3 regions of the Streptomyces sp. NPDC005151 genome follow, and region 3 is predicted to be linked to each of the others. Evidence: riboswitches for the same ligand, from Rfam matches in the RefSeq annotation. Region 3 holds a riboswitch; each other region holds the start of a gene.

Region 1 (5,523 bases), on a different contig from region 3:
TCGGCGGCGGCCAGCGCCCCGCGGGACTCCGGGGTCAGCCACAGCGGACCGGCGGGACCGGTCCCGACGACCACGACCTCACCCACGCGCTCCGCGTCCTCGGCCGCCTCCGGCCGGGGCGCGTCGATCCGGCTGGGCAGCACCGCAACAGCGAAGTACGGAACGGATTCCGGGTCGGTGTCCGCGAGATCGCCGGTGCGCTCCCCGGCCATGGTGGCGCGCTCCACGTAGTGCGCCTCGGCCAGCCGCCCGGAGGCCTCGAAGGCGCGCCGCACGGCGGGGAACGTGCGCCCGAGCTTCATCACCACGGCGGCGTCGGTGGCGGCCAGGCGGGCCGTCAGCTCCTCCTCCGGCAGCGTGCCGGGCAGGATCGTCAGCACCTCCTCGCCCTCGGCGAGCGGGGTGCCGAGCCGGGCGGCGGCGGCGCTGACCGACGTGACCCCGGGGATCACTTCGGTGGGATACCGGTCGGCGAGCCGCTTGTGCATGTGCATGTACGAGCCGTAGAACATCGGGTCGCCCTCGGCGAGCACCGCCACCGTCCGCCCGGCGTCCAGGTGCACCGCCAGCCGGTCCGCGGCCTCGCCGTAGAACTCCTCCATCGCACCCCGGTAACCGCCCGGATGGTCGGTCGTCTCCGTCGTGACCGGATAGACCAGCTTCTCCTCGATGTGGTCCGCGCGGATGTGCTCGGCGGCGATGGAGCGCGCGATGGACCGTCCGTGACGGGCGCTGTGATAGGCGATGACATCGGCCTCGGCGATGGTCTGCACGGCGCGTACGGTCATCAGTGCCGGATCGCCGGGACCGAGCCCTACCCCGTACAGCCGGCCCGTGTTCTGCTCGCTCACTCTTACTCTTCCTCGCTGGCGATCGCGTTGAGCGCGGCCGCGGCTATGGCGCTGCCGCCGCGACGGCCCCGTACGACCAGGTGTTCCAGACCGGACGGATGGTCGGCCAGGGCGTCCTTGGACTCGGCGGCTCCGACGAAGCCGACGGGCACACCGATGACGGCGGCCGGGCGCGGAGCGCCTTCCTCGATCATCTCAAGCAGCCGGAACAGGGCGGTCGGTGCGTTGCCCACGGCCACCACCGCCCCCTCCATGCGGTCCCGCCACAGCTCCATCGCGGCGGCGCTGCGGGTCGTGCCGAGCTTCCTGGCGAGATCGGGGACCGTGGGGTCCGACAGGGTGCAGATGACCTCGTTGCCGGCGGGCAGCCGCTTGCGGGTGACCCCGCTGGCGACCATGGCCACGTCGCACAGGATCGGCGCACCGGAGCGCAGCGCCGCGCGGGCACCGGCCACGACCCCCGGGGTGAAGTCGATGTCGCGTACGAGGTCGACCATGCCGCAGGCGTGGATCATGCGGACCGCGACCTGGCTGACGTCGGCGGGCAGCCCCGCGAGATCCGCCTCGGCGCGGATGGTGGCGAAGGACTGGCGGTAGATCGCCGGTCCGTCCTTCTCGTACTGGAACACGGTGGTTTCGCTCTCTCCGGTCGGTGGTCGGGCTGCAGCGCCCTCGGGTCGGTGGTTCAGGTACGGGTGCGGCGGGCGGCGTTCACCGCGGCGGCCAGGTCGGACGGGCTGCCGTGGACCGTCACGGGAGCGCCCCGTTCGCCGCCACGGACCTGGGCCACCTGGTGCCCGCCGGGAACGGCGACGACGTCGGCCCAGGCGCCCTTGGGGTGACCGCAGCGGCGTTCGCAGCCGGACCAGTGGACGGGGAGCTGCCCGGCAACGCGCTCTCCGGCGGTCCGTACGAAGGCCTCCGCGTCGCCCCGCACATCTGCCAGGGACTTCGCACAGCCGGGCCGGCCGATGCACGCACCGACCCCCGTCCACGCGGAACCGGGCCCGACGATCAGTCCGGCCGCGCCCCATTCGCGCAGCCGCGCCGCCGCGCCGCCGGGCGTCACGCCCGTCACGACGACGCTCCGCCACGGGGTCAGCCGCAGCTCGCGGCCCACGCGGGACAGGCTCGTCCACTGCGCACCGGTGAGCCGCCCGAGCGGCGCCCCCACACAGGCCGCGTTGCCGACGACGCCGTACGCGGGCTCCTGCGCCGCCGTCGCCGGCGGTACGCGCTCCGCAGCACCGGCCACCCGCAGCGCCGCCCTCACCGGCTCCAGCAACTCTTCGGCAACGAAAGGCAGTTCGCTCACCCGCCAGGCGCCCGTCTCCTGCGCCGCCTCCAGAAACGTCTCGGCGGCGATGAGCGCCGCGCGCGGCGCATCGTCCCCGGAGACCCTCAGCACTGCCTCCGCAGCCCCGATCCGCAGGAGCGCGCTCCCGTCGCTCTGCCCCAGCAACGTCACATCCGCACCCAGGGCATCGACGTCACCACGGCCGTCGTCCAGCGCGAAGAGAAAGCGGCCGGACAGCCCGGCCGCTTTGTCACTTCCGCACAACAGCGCGTCCAGCGCGGTCAGCCACGGCCGGACATCCCGGTGGCCCCGGCCGTCGAGCCCGGAGAGCGGGGAGGCCACGACATTGCGTATCCGCTCATGGCTCCGGGACGGCAGCAGCCCCGCCCCGCCCAGGAGTTCGGCGAGCCGTCCGCCGCACTCCCGGCCGAGGCCGCGCAACTGGACATTGCCCCGCGAAGTGAGATGCAGCTCACCGTCGCCCAACTCCCGCGCGGCACCGTGGAGCGCGTCCGCCTGTCGGGCAGTCAGCACGCCACCGGGGATCCGGACCCGCGCCAGCGCCCCGTCGTCCGCCCGGTGGAGCCGCAGCGACCCCGGGCAGGCATCGCCACGGTCACGGGAGACGGGCTCCCCCGGGGCCGATGGCGGGGTGTCGGAAGTGGACATGGCGGCGAGCATACCGACCATCATTCTGAGCTGTATGAATCCCATCGGTCTAAGGCCCTTACTATGCCTAGCAGCGGGCCACCCGGCCCGGCATCGCCTAAGAGCCTGTCGGGTGACCTCTGATCGGGCGGCCACGCCCTGGCACGCACGCTTCCCGCGTTGCCGAAATGCCCTAGTAGCTCCGCTACGAGGGCCTTCCGGCGCCTTGGAATCGCACGCACCAGACCGCGTCCGCTTTCCGATCGAAGGTCACCCGACAGGCTCTAAGACGGCGATAGGGGAGGAAGCCCGGTGCGAGTCCGGCGCGGTCCCGCCACTGTGAGTCCGGCCTGAGCGGCCGGGCGAGTCAGGAACTCCCTTCCCCGAGCTCTCGACCCCGCTCGAGCAGGGGAGACCTCATTCCGACACCGCCCGGGGCGTGGACACCCCGAGGAAGGCCCGACGCCGCATGATCCTGCTCCTGTCGACGTCCGACACCGACCTGCTCAGCGCCCGCGCCGCGGACGGTCCGGTGACCTACCGCTACGCCAACCCCTCGCGCCTGCCGCTCGACGAACTCCCCGCTCTTCTCGACGGCACCGACCTCGTCGTCGTACGCCTCCTCGGTGGTGTCCGCGCCTGGCAGGAAGGGCTCGACCAGGTCCTCGCCACCGGCAGGCCGGTCGTCGTCCTCACCGGCGAACAGGCCCCCGACGCCCAGCTGATGGCTGCCTCCACCGTCCCGATCGGCATCGCCGCCGAGGCCCACGCCTACCTGGCGCACGGCGGCCCGGCCAACCTGGACCAGCTGGCCCGGTTCCTCTCCGACACCGTGCTGCTGACCGGCCACGGCTTCGAACCCCCGGCGCCCGCACCGTCCTGGGGGCCCCTGGAGCGCACTGCGCGCGCCACCGACGGCCCGACCATCGCGGTGCTCTACTACCGCGCCCACCACATGAGCGGGAACACGGCGTTCGTCGACACGCTCTGCCGGGCGGTCGAGGACGCGGGCGCCCGCGCCCTCCCCTTGTACGTCGCCTCGCTGCGTACCCCGGAACCCGCACTCATCGACGAACTGCGCGCAGCCGACGCCATCGTCACCACCGTCCTCGCCGCGGGCGGCACCCGGCCCGCCGAGGCATCGGCGGGCGGCGACGACGAGTCCTGGGACGCCGGTGCGCTCACCGGACTCGACGTACCGATCCTGCAGGCTCTCTGCCTGACCAGCTCGCGCAGCGACTGGGAGGACAACGACGAGGGCGTCTCCCCGCTCGACGCGGCCAGCCAGATCGCGGTCCCCGAGTTCGACGGCCGGCTGATCACCGTCCCGTTCTCCTTCAAGGAGATCGATGAGGACGGGCTGCCCGCGTACGTCGCCGACACCGAACGCGCCGCACGCGTCGCCGGAATCGCCGTACGCCACGCACGGCTGCGCCACATCCCGGCCGGGGACAAGCGCCTGGCACTCGTCCTCTCCGCCTACCCGACCAAGCACTCCCGTATCGGCAACGCCGTCGGCCTCGACACCCCCGCCAGCGCCGTCGCCCTGCTGCGGCGGCTGCGCGCCGAGGGCTACGACTTCGGCCCCGAGGACGAACTCCCCGGCCTGGTCTCCGGCGACGGCGACGAGCTGATCTACGCCCTGATCGAGGCCGGTGGCCACGACCAGGAGTGGCTGACCGAGGAGCAGCTGGCCCGCAACCCGGTCCGGATCCCGGCCGCCGACTACCGGCGCTGGTACGCCACGCTCCCGGACGAACTCCGCGACGCCGTCGAGCGGCACTGGGGTCCGCCGCCCGGCGAGATGTTCGTGGACCGCTCCCGCAACCCGGAGGGCGACATCGTGCTCGCCGCCCTGCGCCGCGGGAACCTCCTCATTCTCATCCAGCCGCCGCGCGGCTTCGGCGAGAACCCGATCGCGATCTACCACGACCCCGATCTGCCGCCCTCGCACCACTACTTGGCCGCGTACCGCTGGATCGCGGCGGCGCAGGACGACGGCGGTTTCGGGGCCGACGCGATGATCCACCTCGGCAAGCACGGCAACCTGGAGTGGCTGCCCGGCAAGAACGCGGGCCTGTCCGCCGCCTGCGGCCCGGACGCCGCACTGGGCGATCTCCCGCTCGTCTACCCGTTCCTGGTGAACGACCCGGGCGAGGGCACGCAGGCCAAGCGCCGCGTCCACGCCACCCTGATCGACCATCTCGTGCCGCCGATGGCCCGCGCGGACAGCTACGGCGATATCGCGCGCCTGGAGCAACTCCTCGACGAACACGCCCAGATCGCCGCGATGGACCCGGCGAAACTGCCCGCGATCCGCGCCCAGATCTGGACCCTGATCCAGGCCGCCAAGCTCGACCACGACCTGGGGCTCGACGACCGCCCGGACGACGAGGGTTTCGACGAGTTCATCATGCATCTCGACGGCTGGCTCTGCGAGATCAAGGACGCCCAGATCCGAGACGGCCTGCACGTCCTGGGCGGCGCCCCGGCCGGTGCGGACCGGGTCAATCTGGTCCTGGCGATCCTGCGCGCCCGCCAGATCTGGGGCGGTACGGCGTCGCTGCCCGGCCTGCGCGAGGCACTCGGGCTGGACGAGTCCGCTGCCACCCGCACCACCGCCGACGAGGCCGAGGAGCAGGCACGCGCCCTGGTCCAGGCGATGGAGGACGCGGACTGGGACCCGGCGGCGGTCGCGACCGTAACGGCATCGCATCCCCGACCGGT
Region 2 (5,523 bases), on a different contig from region 3:
ACCCTCCTCCCGGACCGGATGGTCCGAGGTTACGCGCCCGGCGGCAGGTGAACTGCCGGGCGTCTCCCCTCGCACATGTCCCGTACCGGATGCCGGGTTGCGGCGCCCGGCTCCCGTTTCGTCCATGCTCCTGAGGTTGTCTGCTGAGCCGGGTTCCAGAGCCGACTGCTGAGGAAGCACAGTCGGGTGGGTCTGCTGTCCTGTACGGAACGTAGCCACCAAGGTCACCTCCTTCTTGGTGATGGCTGGTGCTGGTCACAGCAGGCGTCGGCCGCAAGGGCCGACGCCTCCCACTCTTCGAGCGGAGAAGCCTGTGACTACTGGCAGGCCTCGCAGCTCTCCGGGTTCTCCAGAGAACAGGCGACCGCTTCGGTCGTACTGTCCAACTGCTGTGCGGGGATCGAAGTTACGGACGATGCCGCACGGGCGATCCGCGTCGCCGGGCGCGAGCGCAGGTAGTACGTCGTCTTCAGCCCCTGCTTCCAGGCGTACGCGTACATCGAGGAGAGCTTGCCGATCGTCGGCGTCTCCAGGAACAGGTTCAGCGACTGGCTCTGGTCCAGGAACGGCGTACGCGCCGCCGCCATGTCGATCAGACCGCGCTGCGGGATCTCCCATGCCGTGCGGTACAGCGCCCGTACGTCCTCCGGGATCCAGGCGAAGCCCTGCACCGAGCCGCTCGCCTCGCGCAGCGCCTCGCGGGTCCGCGCGTCCCACACGCCCAGCTGCTTCAGCTCGTTCACCAGATAGGCGTTGACCTGGAGGAACTCACCGCTGAGCGTTTCGCGCTTGAAGAGGTTGGAGACCTGCGGCTCGATGCACTCGTACACCCCGGCGATCGAGGCGATCGTGGCGGTCGGAGCGATGGCGAGCAGCAGAGAGTTGCGCATGCCGGTCTTCGCGATCCGGGCGCGCAGCGCGTCCCAGCGCTCCGGCCAGCTCAGCTCGGTGTCGTAGTGGTCGGGGTGCAGCACGCCGCGGGCGGCACGCGTCTCGGACCAGGCGGGCAGCGGACCGGACCGCTCGGCGAGGTCGCAGGACGCCTCGTACGCGGCGAGCATGATCCGCTCGGAGATTTTCGTGGAGAGCGCGCGGGCCTCGGGGGAGTCGAACGGCAGCCGCAGCCGGAAGAAGACGTCCTGGAGCCCCATCGCGCCCAGCCCCACCGGACGCCAGCGGGCGTTGGAGCGGCCGGCCTGCTCGGTCGGGTAGAAGTTGATGTCGACGACCCGGTCGAGGAACGTCACGGCGGTACGGACGGTGGAGTCCAGCCGCTCCCAGTCGATGTCGCCGTCGGCCACGAACGAACCGAGGTTGACCGAACCGAGGTTGCAGACGGCGGTCTCGCCGTCGTCGGTGACTTCGAGGATCTCGGTGCACAGGTTCGACGAGTGGACGACGCGACCCGGCTCGGCGGTCTGGTTGGCCGTCCGGTTGGAGGCGTCCTTGAACGTCATCCAGCCCTGACCGGTCTGCGCGAGCGTCCGCATCATCCGGCCGTACAGCTCACGCGCGGGCATCGACTTGCGGGCCAGGCCCCTGGCCTCGGCGGCCCGGTACGCGGCGTCGAACTCGTCACCCCAGAGGTCGACCAGTTCCGGCACGTCGGCGGGGGAGAACAGCGACCAGTCGCCGTCCGCGTCGACCCGGCGCATGAACTCGTCCGGGATCCAGTGCGCCAGGTTGAGGTTGTGCGTACGCCGCTGGTCCTCGCCCGTGTTGTCGCGCAGCTCCAGGAATTCCTCGATGTCCGCGTGCCACGTCTCCAGGTAGACGGCGGCGGCGCCCTTGCGGCGGCCGCCCTGGTTCACTGCGGCGACCGAGGCGTCGAGCGTCTTCAGGAACGGCACGATGCCGTTGGAGTGCCCGTTGGTGCCGCGGATCAGCGAACCGCGGGCGCGGATCCGGGAGTACGAGAGGCCGATGCCGCCCGCGTGCTTGGACAGCCGCGCCACCTGGTGGTAGCGGTCGTAGATGGAGTCGAGCTCGTCCAGCGGCGAGTCCAGCAGATAGCAGGAGGACATCTGCGGGTGCCGGGTGCCGGAGTTGAAGAGTGTGGGGGAGGAGGGGAGGTAGTCGAGGCGGCTCATCAGGCCGTACAGCGAGGCGACCTCGTCCAGTGCGCGCACCGACTCGTCCTCGGCGAGACCGGCGGCGACGCGCAGCATGAAGTGCTGCGGCGTCTCGATGACCTGGCGGGTGAGCGGGTGGCGCAGCAGATAGCGGCTGTGCAGTGTCCGCAGCCCGAAGTAGCCGAACCGGTCGTCGGCGCCGTCGGCGAGGGACTGCTCGACCAGCGCGTCGAGCCGGGCCGCGTGGAGCGCCACGAACGCGGCCGTACGGTCCGCGATCAGACCCTCGCGGTGGCCGACGGCGACCGAGGCGGAGAACGACAGTGCGCCCTGACCGGCCGCCTCGTCCGCGATGGTGCGGGTCAGGAGGCGGGCGGCGAGCCGGGAGTACGCGGGGTCCTCGGCGATCAGACCCGCGGCGGCCTCGGTGGCCAGCGCGCGCAACTCCGCCTCGTCCGACGCGGCGTTGCGGCCGCGCAGCGCGGCGGCGGCGACTCGGCCGGGGTCGGTGTCCGGCAGATCGGCAGTGAGGTCGGTCAGGGTCCGCAGCAGTGCGGTCCCGGGTCCGTCGTTCGTGGTTCCCGCGGACTCGGCGACTGAAGCCGGATCGGCTGGCGCGATGGTCACGTGGTGCTCTCCCTCGCTCGGCTCGGGGCCGGCGGGGGAGCGGGGCAGCCGCGTGGAGGCATGCCCGAAGAAGGAAGGCAGCACTGCGTGCGGCGTCCACCGGCCCATCCGCGAGGCCCGGACGTCTGGGCGTCCGGATCGGTCGAGCCGGACGCGCTGTCGGCAGGTCCTCGGACTTTCAGGGTGCGCAAAAGGGCACCGAATATACCGTTGCGGGACAGTTCCGGATTCGCACCGGATTTCCCTGCGGCGACAGCGAGCACGAGCATACATGTGGGGGCCGCCTGATGAGGTGGCCCCCACATGTTGTGTCGCGTCGGTTCAGAGGCTCAGGCTGTACGTGAGCAGCGGGAGGCCTGGAATGGGATCCCAGTCGCGCGCCGGAGTCCGTAGGAAGCCCAGGCGGCGGTAGACCCGGTGGGCCGCGAGCATGGTCGGTGTCGTCGACAGGACGAGCCGCGCGACGCCGTCCGTACCCCGGGCCCGGTCGATACAGGCCCGCACGAGCGCCTCGCCCGCCCCGAGGCCGCGCGCCGCCCGTGCGACGGCGAGCATCCGGAACTCGGCCTCGTCGGGGCCGGCAATGTCGGCCCACGGGTTGCCGGGCGGTGCGTACGTGACTCCGCCGAGGAGCGTGCCGTCGGCACCGACGGCGACGAGCACGTCGGCCTCGGCCGCGCGACGGGGCACGTCCCGGAGCTTTTCGAGATACGGGTCGTCGGCGCCGAAGTCGAGCAGGCCGTCGTCGAGGTAGGCGTGGGCGGTGATCTCCCCGAGGGCGGTGTGTTCCGCGGGGGCGATCGGGCGGATCGACAGGTCCATGCTGGGAGTGTGCCGTACGGGTGGGTTGGGGTGGGGTGGTGCCGGACGGGCGCGGTGCAGCCCGTCCGGCGAGGGAACTAGTGCCCCTCCCGGCAAGCTTTGCCCCGTCGCGCCGCCCAGCACGCCCGCTCGCCGCGTTGGCCAAAAGCCCTGGTGGCTCCTTCCCCAAGCTCTCAACTTCGTTCGAGCAGGGGAGACCCCATCCAAGGACTTCCGGCCGCCTTGCGATCGCACGCACTGGACGACGCTCCCTATGGGGCAAACATTGCCGGTCACGGCACTAGTTGGCGGACGGGCTCGCGTCGGGTGACGGGCTCGACTCGGGCCTGGCCGAGGGGAGTTCCACCCGGACGTCCGGGTCGCCCGCGTCCGCCGTGTAGTCCGCCGGGGAGGTCTCGTCGACGCCCGCCGGGGCCTTCACCGCGTTCAGGACGAACGTCAGCACCACGGTCACCACGGCGTTCAGCACGAACGCCGTCAGACCGATGTAGCCGATCTCGCCGATCCCCGGAATCTCCTTCGAGGAGCCGCCGAAGTGCGCCTGGGTCGGGCTCGCCACTCCGTACGCGGCGAGCGTGCCGTACACCATGCCGACCGCCCAGCCCGCTAGCAGCGCCCAGCGGTGGAACCACCGGGTGAACAGGCCGCCGACCAGTGCCGGGAACGTCTGCAGGATCCAGATCCCGCCGAGCAGCTGGAAGTTGATCGCGACCGTCTTGTCCATGGTGAGGACGAAGACGAGCGCACCGACCTTCACCAGCAGCGACACCAGCTTGGAGACCTTCGTCTCCTGGGCCGGGGTCGCGTCGGGCTTCAGGAAGTCCTTGTAGATGTTCCGGGTGAAGAGGTTTGCCGCGGCGATCGACATGATCGCGGCGGGGACCAGCGCGCCGATGCCGATCGCAGCGAACGCCACGCCGGCGAACCAGTCGGGGAACATGTTCTCGAACAGCTGCGGGATCGCCAACTGTCCGTTCTCCACCTTGACTCCGGCGGCGATCGCCATGAAGCCGAGCAGCGCCAGCAGGCCCAGCATCAGCGAGTACAGCGGCAGGATCGTGGTGTTCCGCCGGATCACCTCACGGCTGCGGCTGGAGAGCGTCGCCGTGATCGAGTGCGGGTACATGAAGAGGGCGAGCGCCGACCCCAGGGCCAGGGTCGCGTAACCCCATTGGCCGGGATCGGCCGGCGCGAGGGCGCCGCGCGGTTTGCCGGTTGCGGGGTTGGTCTGCGAGAAAGCGTGGCCCGCCTTGGCGAAGATGTCGTCGAAGCCGCCCAGCTTGATCGGGATGTAGATGATCGCCACCGTGATGACCAGGTAGATCAGCCCGTCCTTGACGAACGCGATCAGCGCGGGGGCGCGCAGCCCGGAGGAGTACGTGTACGCGGCGAGCACCGCGAACGCGATCAGCAACGGCAGGTCCTTGACGAACCAGTTGGTGTTCTCGCCGCCGCCGACGCCCATCACGTCCAGCACCGCCTGGATGCCGACGAGCTGGAGCGCGATGTACGGCATGGTGGCGAGGATGCCGGTGACGGCGACCGCCAGCGACAGACCCTTCGATCCGAAGCGACCTCGGACGAAGTCCGAGGTGGTGATGTACCCGTGCTTGTGCGAGACCGACCACAGGCGCGGCAGGAAGGTGAAGATCAGCGGGTACACGAGGATGGTGTACGGGACCGCGAAGAAGCCGGCCGCTCCCGCTGCGTAGATCGCGGCGGGTACGGCGACGAAGGTGTACGCGGTGTACAGGTCGCCGCCGAGCAGGAACCAGGTGACCCAGGTGCCGAACGACCTGCCGCCCAGGCCCCATTCGTCGAGACTGGCCTCGTTCTCGGCCTTGCGCCAGCGCGCGGCCATGAAGCCGATGACCGTGACGGCCAGGAAGAAGAAGATGAAGACGCCGAGTGCGACGCCGTTCACGCCGTCCTTCATGCCGACGCACCCCCCTTGCGGGCGCGCTGGTCACGCTGCCAGAGCTTGTACGCGACCATCGTGAGC
Region 3 (5,523 bases):
AGACCCGGTCACGGGAAGGTGCGGGCCGGGGAACGGAGCCCGCCGCAGGCGTCCCCCTCACGCCAACCCCCCAGCCACCCCAGCCCCACGGCCCCCACGGGCCGCCGGCGCCTCCGGCGCCCCAGGGCCCACAAAGGGCAGTCCCTCCGGCACCCCCACCTCGATCAACCGCATCAACGCCCCCGTATCCGCGTGCTCCTCGATCAGATCCCCCAGCCGATCCAGCTGCTCCTCCCGCAACGCCCCGAAACTCGTGTCGGGTGCGGCCACGAACCGTCGTCCCGCCGCCCGCGCGACCTCCCCCAGGAACCGCCGCCGGAACGCATCGCTCTCCAGAGACCCGTGCCAGTGCGTCCCCCACACCGCGCCGACCCGGCACCCGTCCAGGAACGGCTCGCCGCCCCGCACATCGGCGACCCCGTGGTGGATCTCGTACCCCTCGACCGGCTCCCCGAGCGCCGTACCGACCGGCCGGGCGAGGGTCTTCTCGCGGTCGAACCGGATCCGCACCGGCAGCAGTCCGAGCCCGTCGACCCGCCCCGCCCGCGACTCCACCTCGTCCTCGATCTGCTCCGCGAGCACCTGGAACCCGCCACAGATGCCGAGCACCGGACGCCCCTGCGCCGCCCGTCGCAGCAGCGCGTCGGCCAGCCCCCGTTCCCGCAGCCAGGCCAGCGCCTTCACCGTCCCGCGCGTGCCCGGCACGATCACCAGATCCGCGTCGGCCAGCTCCTCCGCCCGGTCCACGAACCGCACCACGACACCCGGTTCGGCGGCCAGCGCGTCCACATCGGTGAAGTTCGACATCAGCGGTACGGCGCACACCGCGACCCGCAGCACGTCCTCGCCGTGCGGCGGTGCGACGACCGACTCGCGTACGGCCCCGCGGAGCGAGACCCGCAGCCCGTCCTCCTCGTCGATGCCCAGGCCGTGGGCGAACGGCAGCACTCCGTACGTCCGCCGCCCGGTCAGCCCGTGCAACATGTCGAGCCCCGGCTCCAGGAGCGACACGTCGCCGCGGAACTTGTTGACCAGATAGCCGGCGATCAGCGCCTGGTCCTCGGCGCCGAGCAGCGCCGTCGTGCCGAAGAACGAGGCGAAGACGCCACCGCGGTCGATGTCGCCGACGACGACGACGGGGAACCGCGCGGCCCGCGCGATCCCCATGTTCACGATGTCGGTGCGCCGCAGATTGATCTCGGCCGGGCTGCCCGCCCCCTCGCAGATCACGGCGTCATAGGTGCCCCGAAGCTGCTCCAGACAGTCCACGACCGTACCGAGCAGGGATTCCTGTCGCCCCCCGTGGTAACCGCGCGCGCTCATCTCGCCCACCGGCCTGCCCATCAGGACGACCTGACTGGACCGGTCGCTGCCGGGCTTGAGCAGCACCGGGTTCATCAGCGCGGTCGGTTCCACCCGGGCGGCCTGCGCCTGCATCGCCTGCGCGCGTCCGATCTCCGCGCCCTCGCGGGTGACGAACGAGTTCAGCGACATGTTCTGCGCCTTGAACGGCGCGACCTTCACGCCCTGGCGCACCAGCCACCGGCAGATGCCTGCCGTGACGACGCTCTTGCCCGCGTCCGACGTGGTTCCGGCGACCAGCAGTCCGCCGCTCATTTCCCGCTCCGTCCCACGGCCGGACGCCGCCCCGAGGGCGACCACCGTCCCGCGATCAGCCGGCCCGCCGCGCACACGCCGAGGGCCAGCACCCCCACCCGGCGCGACAGCCGCACCGCGCGCTCGATGTCCCCGGTCTCCACCGCACGGCCGGTCGCGCCGTTCAGTACCGGCCGGTGCTCGACACGCCCGCCGTACGCGAGGGTCCCGCCGAGCCGTACGCCGAGCGCCCCCGCGAACGAGGCCTCCACCGGACCCGCGTTGGGGCTCGGATGCCTGCCCGCGTCCGCCCGCCAGGCCCGCAGCGCTCGACGTGGCTGCCCCCCGGCAACCACGGCGAGCGCGGCGGTGAGCCGGGCGCCGGGCCAGCCCGCGACGTCGTCCAGGCGGGCCGAGGCCCAGCCGTAGCGCAGATGGCGGGGCGACTTGTGCCCGACCATCGCGTCGAGGGTGTTGACGGCACGGAAGGCGACGAGTCCGGGCACGCCACCCAGCGCGCCCCACACGAGGGCACCCACCACCGCGTCCGAGGTGTTCTCGGCCACGGACTCCACCACGGCGCGCGCGATCTGCGGCCCGTCGAGGGAGTGCGGGTCGCGCCCGCACAGATGGGGGAGCCGTTCCCGGGCCAGCTCGATGTCACCGGCGGCGAGCGCGCCGCCGATGGCGCGCGCCTCGCGACCCAGCGAGGTGCCGCCGACGACGGACCAGGTGGCGGCCGCGGTCAGGGCGACGGAGGCGGCGGGATGACGGCGTACGGCACGGGCGGCCAGCGCGGCCCCACCCGCAGCGCCTCCGGCGCAGACCAGGGTGTGCAGGGCGCCCCACCCGCGGTGGTCGCGCCACAGACGCCGTTCGACGCCCGCCGCGGCCCGCCCGAAGGCGGCGACCGGATGCCCCCGGCGGGGATCACCGAGCAGCAGATCGCCGATCAGGCCGGCGGCGGCGCCGTACGCGAAGATGCGGTCGGCTCGCACGGCTCAGCCGGCCGCGCTGCCTCGAAGGACCTTGGTACAGCCGGCTCCTGGTGGGAGCGGCACAGAAACGGCGGACGCACGGCAGCCGGGCATGGCGATATGTCCTCACTCAGGGTCCGCGCCCTGGTTCGACGTGACCGGCGGCGAGAGTCTCCTGGCTCCCGGATCCGCAGTTCCCCCGGCCTTCCAGCCCGCATGCGCGGGCCGTGACTTCCGGTGTGGGGGACTGCTCCCCGGTGACAGTGGCGGGACCGCGCCGGATTCGCACCGGCTTCCTCTGCTGTCGCCGTAAATGGCTCCGGCAGTCCACCACGCTCCGCGAACGCCCGTCAACCTGGCGTTTACCTGCGGCGGTGCAGTGTGCGCAGACGCACATCGGGCCGGACACACGCGAGGTGTGTCCGGCCCGATGAGGGAGTGCGGGAAGGGGCTCAGAGCCTGTCGGGTGACCTCTGATCGGGCGGCCACGCCCTGGCACGCACGCTTCCCGCGTTGCCGAAATGCCCTAGTAGCTCCTTCCCCAGGCTCTCAGCTTCGTTCGAGCAGGGGAGACCCCATCCGAGGGCCTTCCGGCGCCTTGGAATCACACGCACCAGACCGCGTCCGCTTTCCGATCGAAGGTCACCCGACAGGCTCTCAGGCGACGATCAGATAGATCCCGTACGCGACCGCGGCCGCGCAGAGCCCGAAGCAGAGGTACGCGCCCGCGCGGGCGAGCACCAGGGAGCCTCCGGTGGAGCCGCCCTGCGCGGCCGGTTCCGGCTGCTTGGAGAGGCCGACGATGCCCAGGGTGAAGAGGCCCACCAGTGCGACGGTGACGACAAGCGAGACGCCGAAAACGGAGCCGAGAGCTGCCCAGTCGATGTTCATGGTGATCTGTCCTTACACCGTGGCGGGCCGCGCCGGATCGGCGGCGACGGTTCCGGGCTGGGCCGGGATGGTGGTCTTGAGGTCCGTGGTCGTGTCCACTGCCGTGGCGACCGCGGCCGCCCCGGCGGGCGGCGGCGGGGTGACGGCCGCGATGGCGGTGGTGATGACACCCGCCGGTTCGGCGTCCTCGCCGGTGGGCGCGACATCGTGGTGCCCGACCGGCTTGCGCCGGGACAGCAGCCAGATCGCTCCGGAGCCCGCGACGAGCAGGACGGCGACGACGGCGACACCCCAGGTGCCCTGCTTGGTGAGGAACTCCGCGCCCGCGCCGACCAGACCCGCGGCCGGCAGGGTCAGACCCCAGGCGACGAACATCCGGGTCGCGGTGGACCAGCGGACCACACCGCCCCGGCGGCCCAGACCCGCACCCATCACGGCGCCGGAGCAGGACTGGGTGGTGGAGAGGGAGAAGCCGAGGTGCGAGGAGGCCAGGATGACCGTGGCCGCGCTGGTCTGGGCGGCGAAGCCCTGCGGCGGCTTGAGCTCGGTGAGGCCGCTGCCCATGGTGCGGATGATGCGCCAGCCGCCCAGGTAGGTGCCGAGTGCGATGGCCAGACCGGCGGAGACGATCACCCAGACCGGCGGGTTCGAGCCGGGGGACAGGACGCCACCGGTGACCAGGGCCAGGGTGATGACGCCCATGGTCTTCTGCGCGTCGTTGGTGCCGTGGGCGAGCGAGACCAGTCCGGCCGAGGCGATCTGGCCGGCCCGGTAGCCCTTGGCGGTGGCCTTCTCCTGGGCGTCGTTACGGATCCTGCCGCCGATCCGGTACGTCAGCCGGGTCGCCAGCAGTGCGGCGAGACCGGCGACGACCGGGGCGGCGACCGCGGGAAGCAGCACCTTGGTGACGACGGTGCCGCCGTCGACCGAGGACCAGCCCGCCGACATCACCGCGGCGCCGATCAGGCCGCCGAAGAGTGCGTGGGACGAACTGGACGGCAGGCCGACCAGCCAGGTCAGCAGATTCCACAGAATGGCGCCGACGAGGGCCGCGAAGATGACTTCTGTCCGCAGCCCGTCCTCGTTGATGATCCCGCCGGAGATCGTTTTGGCGACCTCCACGGACAGGAACGCGCCGACGAGGTTGAGAGCGGCGGACATGGCCACCGCTGTCTTGGGTTTGAGGGCACCGGTCGAGATGGTGGTCGCCATCGCGTTCGCGGTGTCATGGAAACCGTTCGTGAAATCGAACACTAGAGCTGTCACGATCACGATCGCGAGTAGCAGCGTGATGTGTTCCATTTACCCAGGCAATCGCTCGACGTCATTGGCACGTGGAACGTAGGCAACCTGGGTGAACGGAAGATGAACTGGACGGGGCCCTGTGGTGACTCCAAACGGAGTTGAGCCATTCTTTTTGTCGGGCCACCGACAGTCGATGCGGGGCGCAGCGCCTGCCGTGGCCGGATTTCGCCCCTCCCGCCTCGCTTCACGCCCCGTGATCCGAGGCCGGGAAACCTCCGAAAAGAGATGTGGGTCACCCGAGGTCTCCTGCCGCGCCGGCCCCGCTGACAGGATTCCCCCATGAGTGATCACCACGAAGACGCACGCAACGGGCACAACGGGCACAACGGGCGCGATGCGAAGGACGCACGCGACGCGATCGAGCAGGCCTGGAACGGTGTCGTCGCCACCGCCCGCAGGACCGCGGCGGAGGGCCTGGTCGTCGGCACCTCGGGCAATGTGTCGGCGCGGGTCGGCGACCTCGTCCTGGTCACGCCGAGCGGTGTGCCGTACGACCGGCTCGGCCCCGGCGACACCGTGGCCGTCGACCTCCACGGCAACCAGGTACTCGGCGCCCTCACCCCGACCAGCGAACTCCCGCTCCACCTGGCGGTCTACCGCAACACCGACGCCGCCGCCGTCGTGCACACCCACGCCGTGCACGCCACGGCCGTCTCCACCCTCGTCCCCGAGGTCCCGCTGGTGCACTACGCCGCCGCCATGCTCGGCGGCCCCGTCCGTACCGCGGCCTACGCGCGCTACGGAACGCAGGAGC

The links. A riboswitch is a leader RNA that binds a small molecule or an ion and turns the genes downstream of it on or off. The one in region 3 is predicted to bind cobalamin.
Region 1: another riboswitch for cobalamin. It lies ahead of cobN (cobaltochelatase subunit CobN); the one in region 3 lies ahead of ACWD6R_RS17105 (cobalamin biosynthesis protein).
Region 2: another riboswitch for cobalamin. It lies ahead of ACWD6R_RS10965 (ribonucleoside-diphosphate reductase subunit alpha); the one in region 3 lies ahead of ACWD6R_RS17105 (cobalamin biosynthesis protein).

Annotation. Positions count from the first base shown of each region.
Region 1 covers NZ_JBSFYR010000017.1:71,893-77,415, reverse strand. Annotated here, with positions in the region: gene ACWD6R_RS12705 (precorrin-2 C(20)-methyltransferase) at 1-851, opposite strand, end outside; gene ACWD6R_RS12700 (precorrin-8X methylmutase) at 854-1,480, opposite strand; gene cobG (precorrin-3B synthase) at 1,537-2,829, opposite strand; cobalamin riboswitch at 3,047-3,192, shown strand; gene cobN (cobaltochelatase subunit CobN) at 3,266-5,523, shown strand, end outside.
Region 2 covers NZ_JBSFYR010000014.1:67,765-73,287, reverse strand. Annotated here, with positions in the region: gene iscB (RNA-guided endonuclease IscB) at 1-126, opposite strand, end outside; gene ACWD6R_RS10965 (ribonucleoside-diphosphate reductase subunit alpha) at 318-2,699, opposite strand; adenosylcobalamin-variant (AdoCbl-variant) riboswitch at 2,856-2,955, opposite strand; gene ACWD6R_RS10960 (GNAT family N-acetyltransferase) at 3,021-3,521, opposite strand; gene mctP (monocarboxylate uptake permease MctP) at 3,802-5,457, opposite strand; gene ACWD6R_RS10950 (DUF3311 domain-containing protein) at 5,454-5,523, opposite strand, start outside.
Region 3 covers NZ_JBSFYR010000027.1:68,645-74,167, forward strand. Annotated here, with positions in the region: gene ACWD6R_RS17100 (cobyric acid synthase) at 58-1,617, opposite strand; gene ACWD6R_RS17105 (cobalamin biosynthesis protein) at 1,614-2,594, opposite strand; cobalamin riboswitch at 2,743-2,871, opposite strand; gene ACWD6R_RS17110 (hypothetical protein) at 3,231-3,464, opposite strand; gene ACWD6R_RS17115 (anion permease) at 3,477-4,766, opposite strand; gene ACWD6R_RS17120 (class II aldolase/adducin family protein) at 5,049-5,523, shown strand, end outside.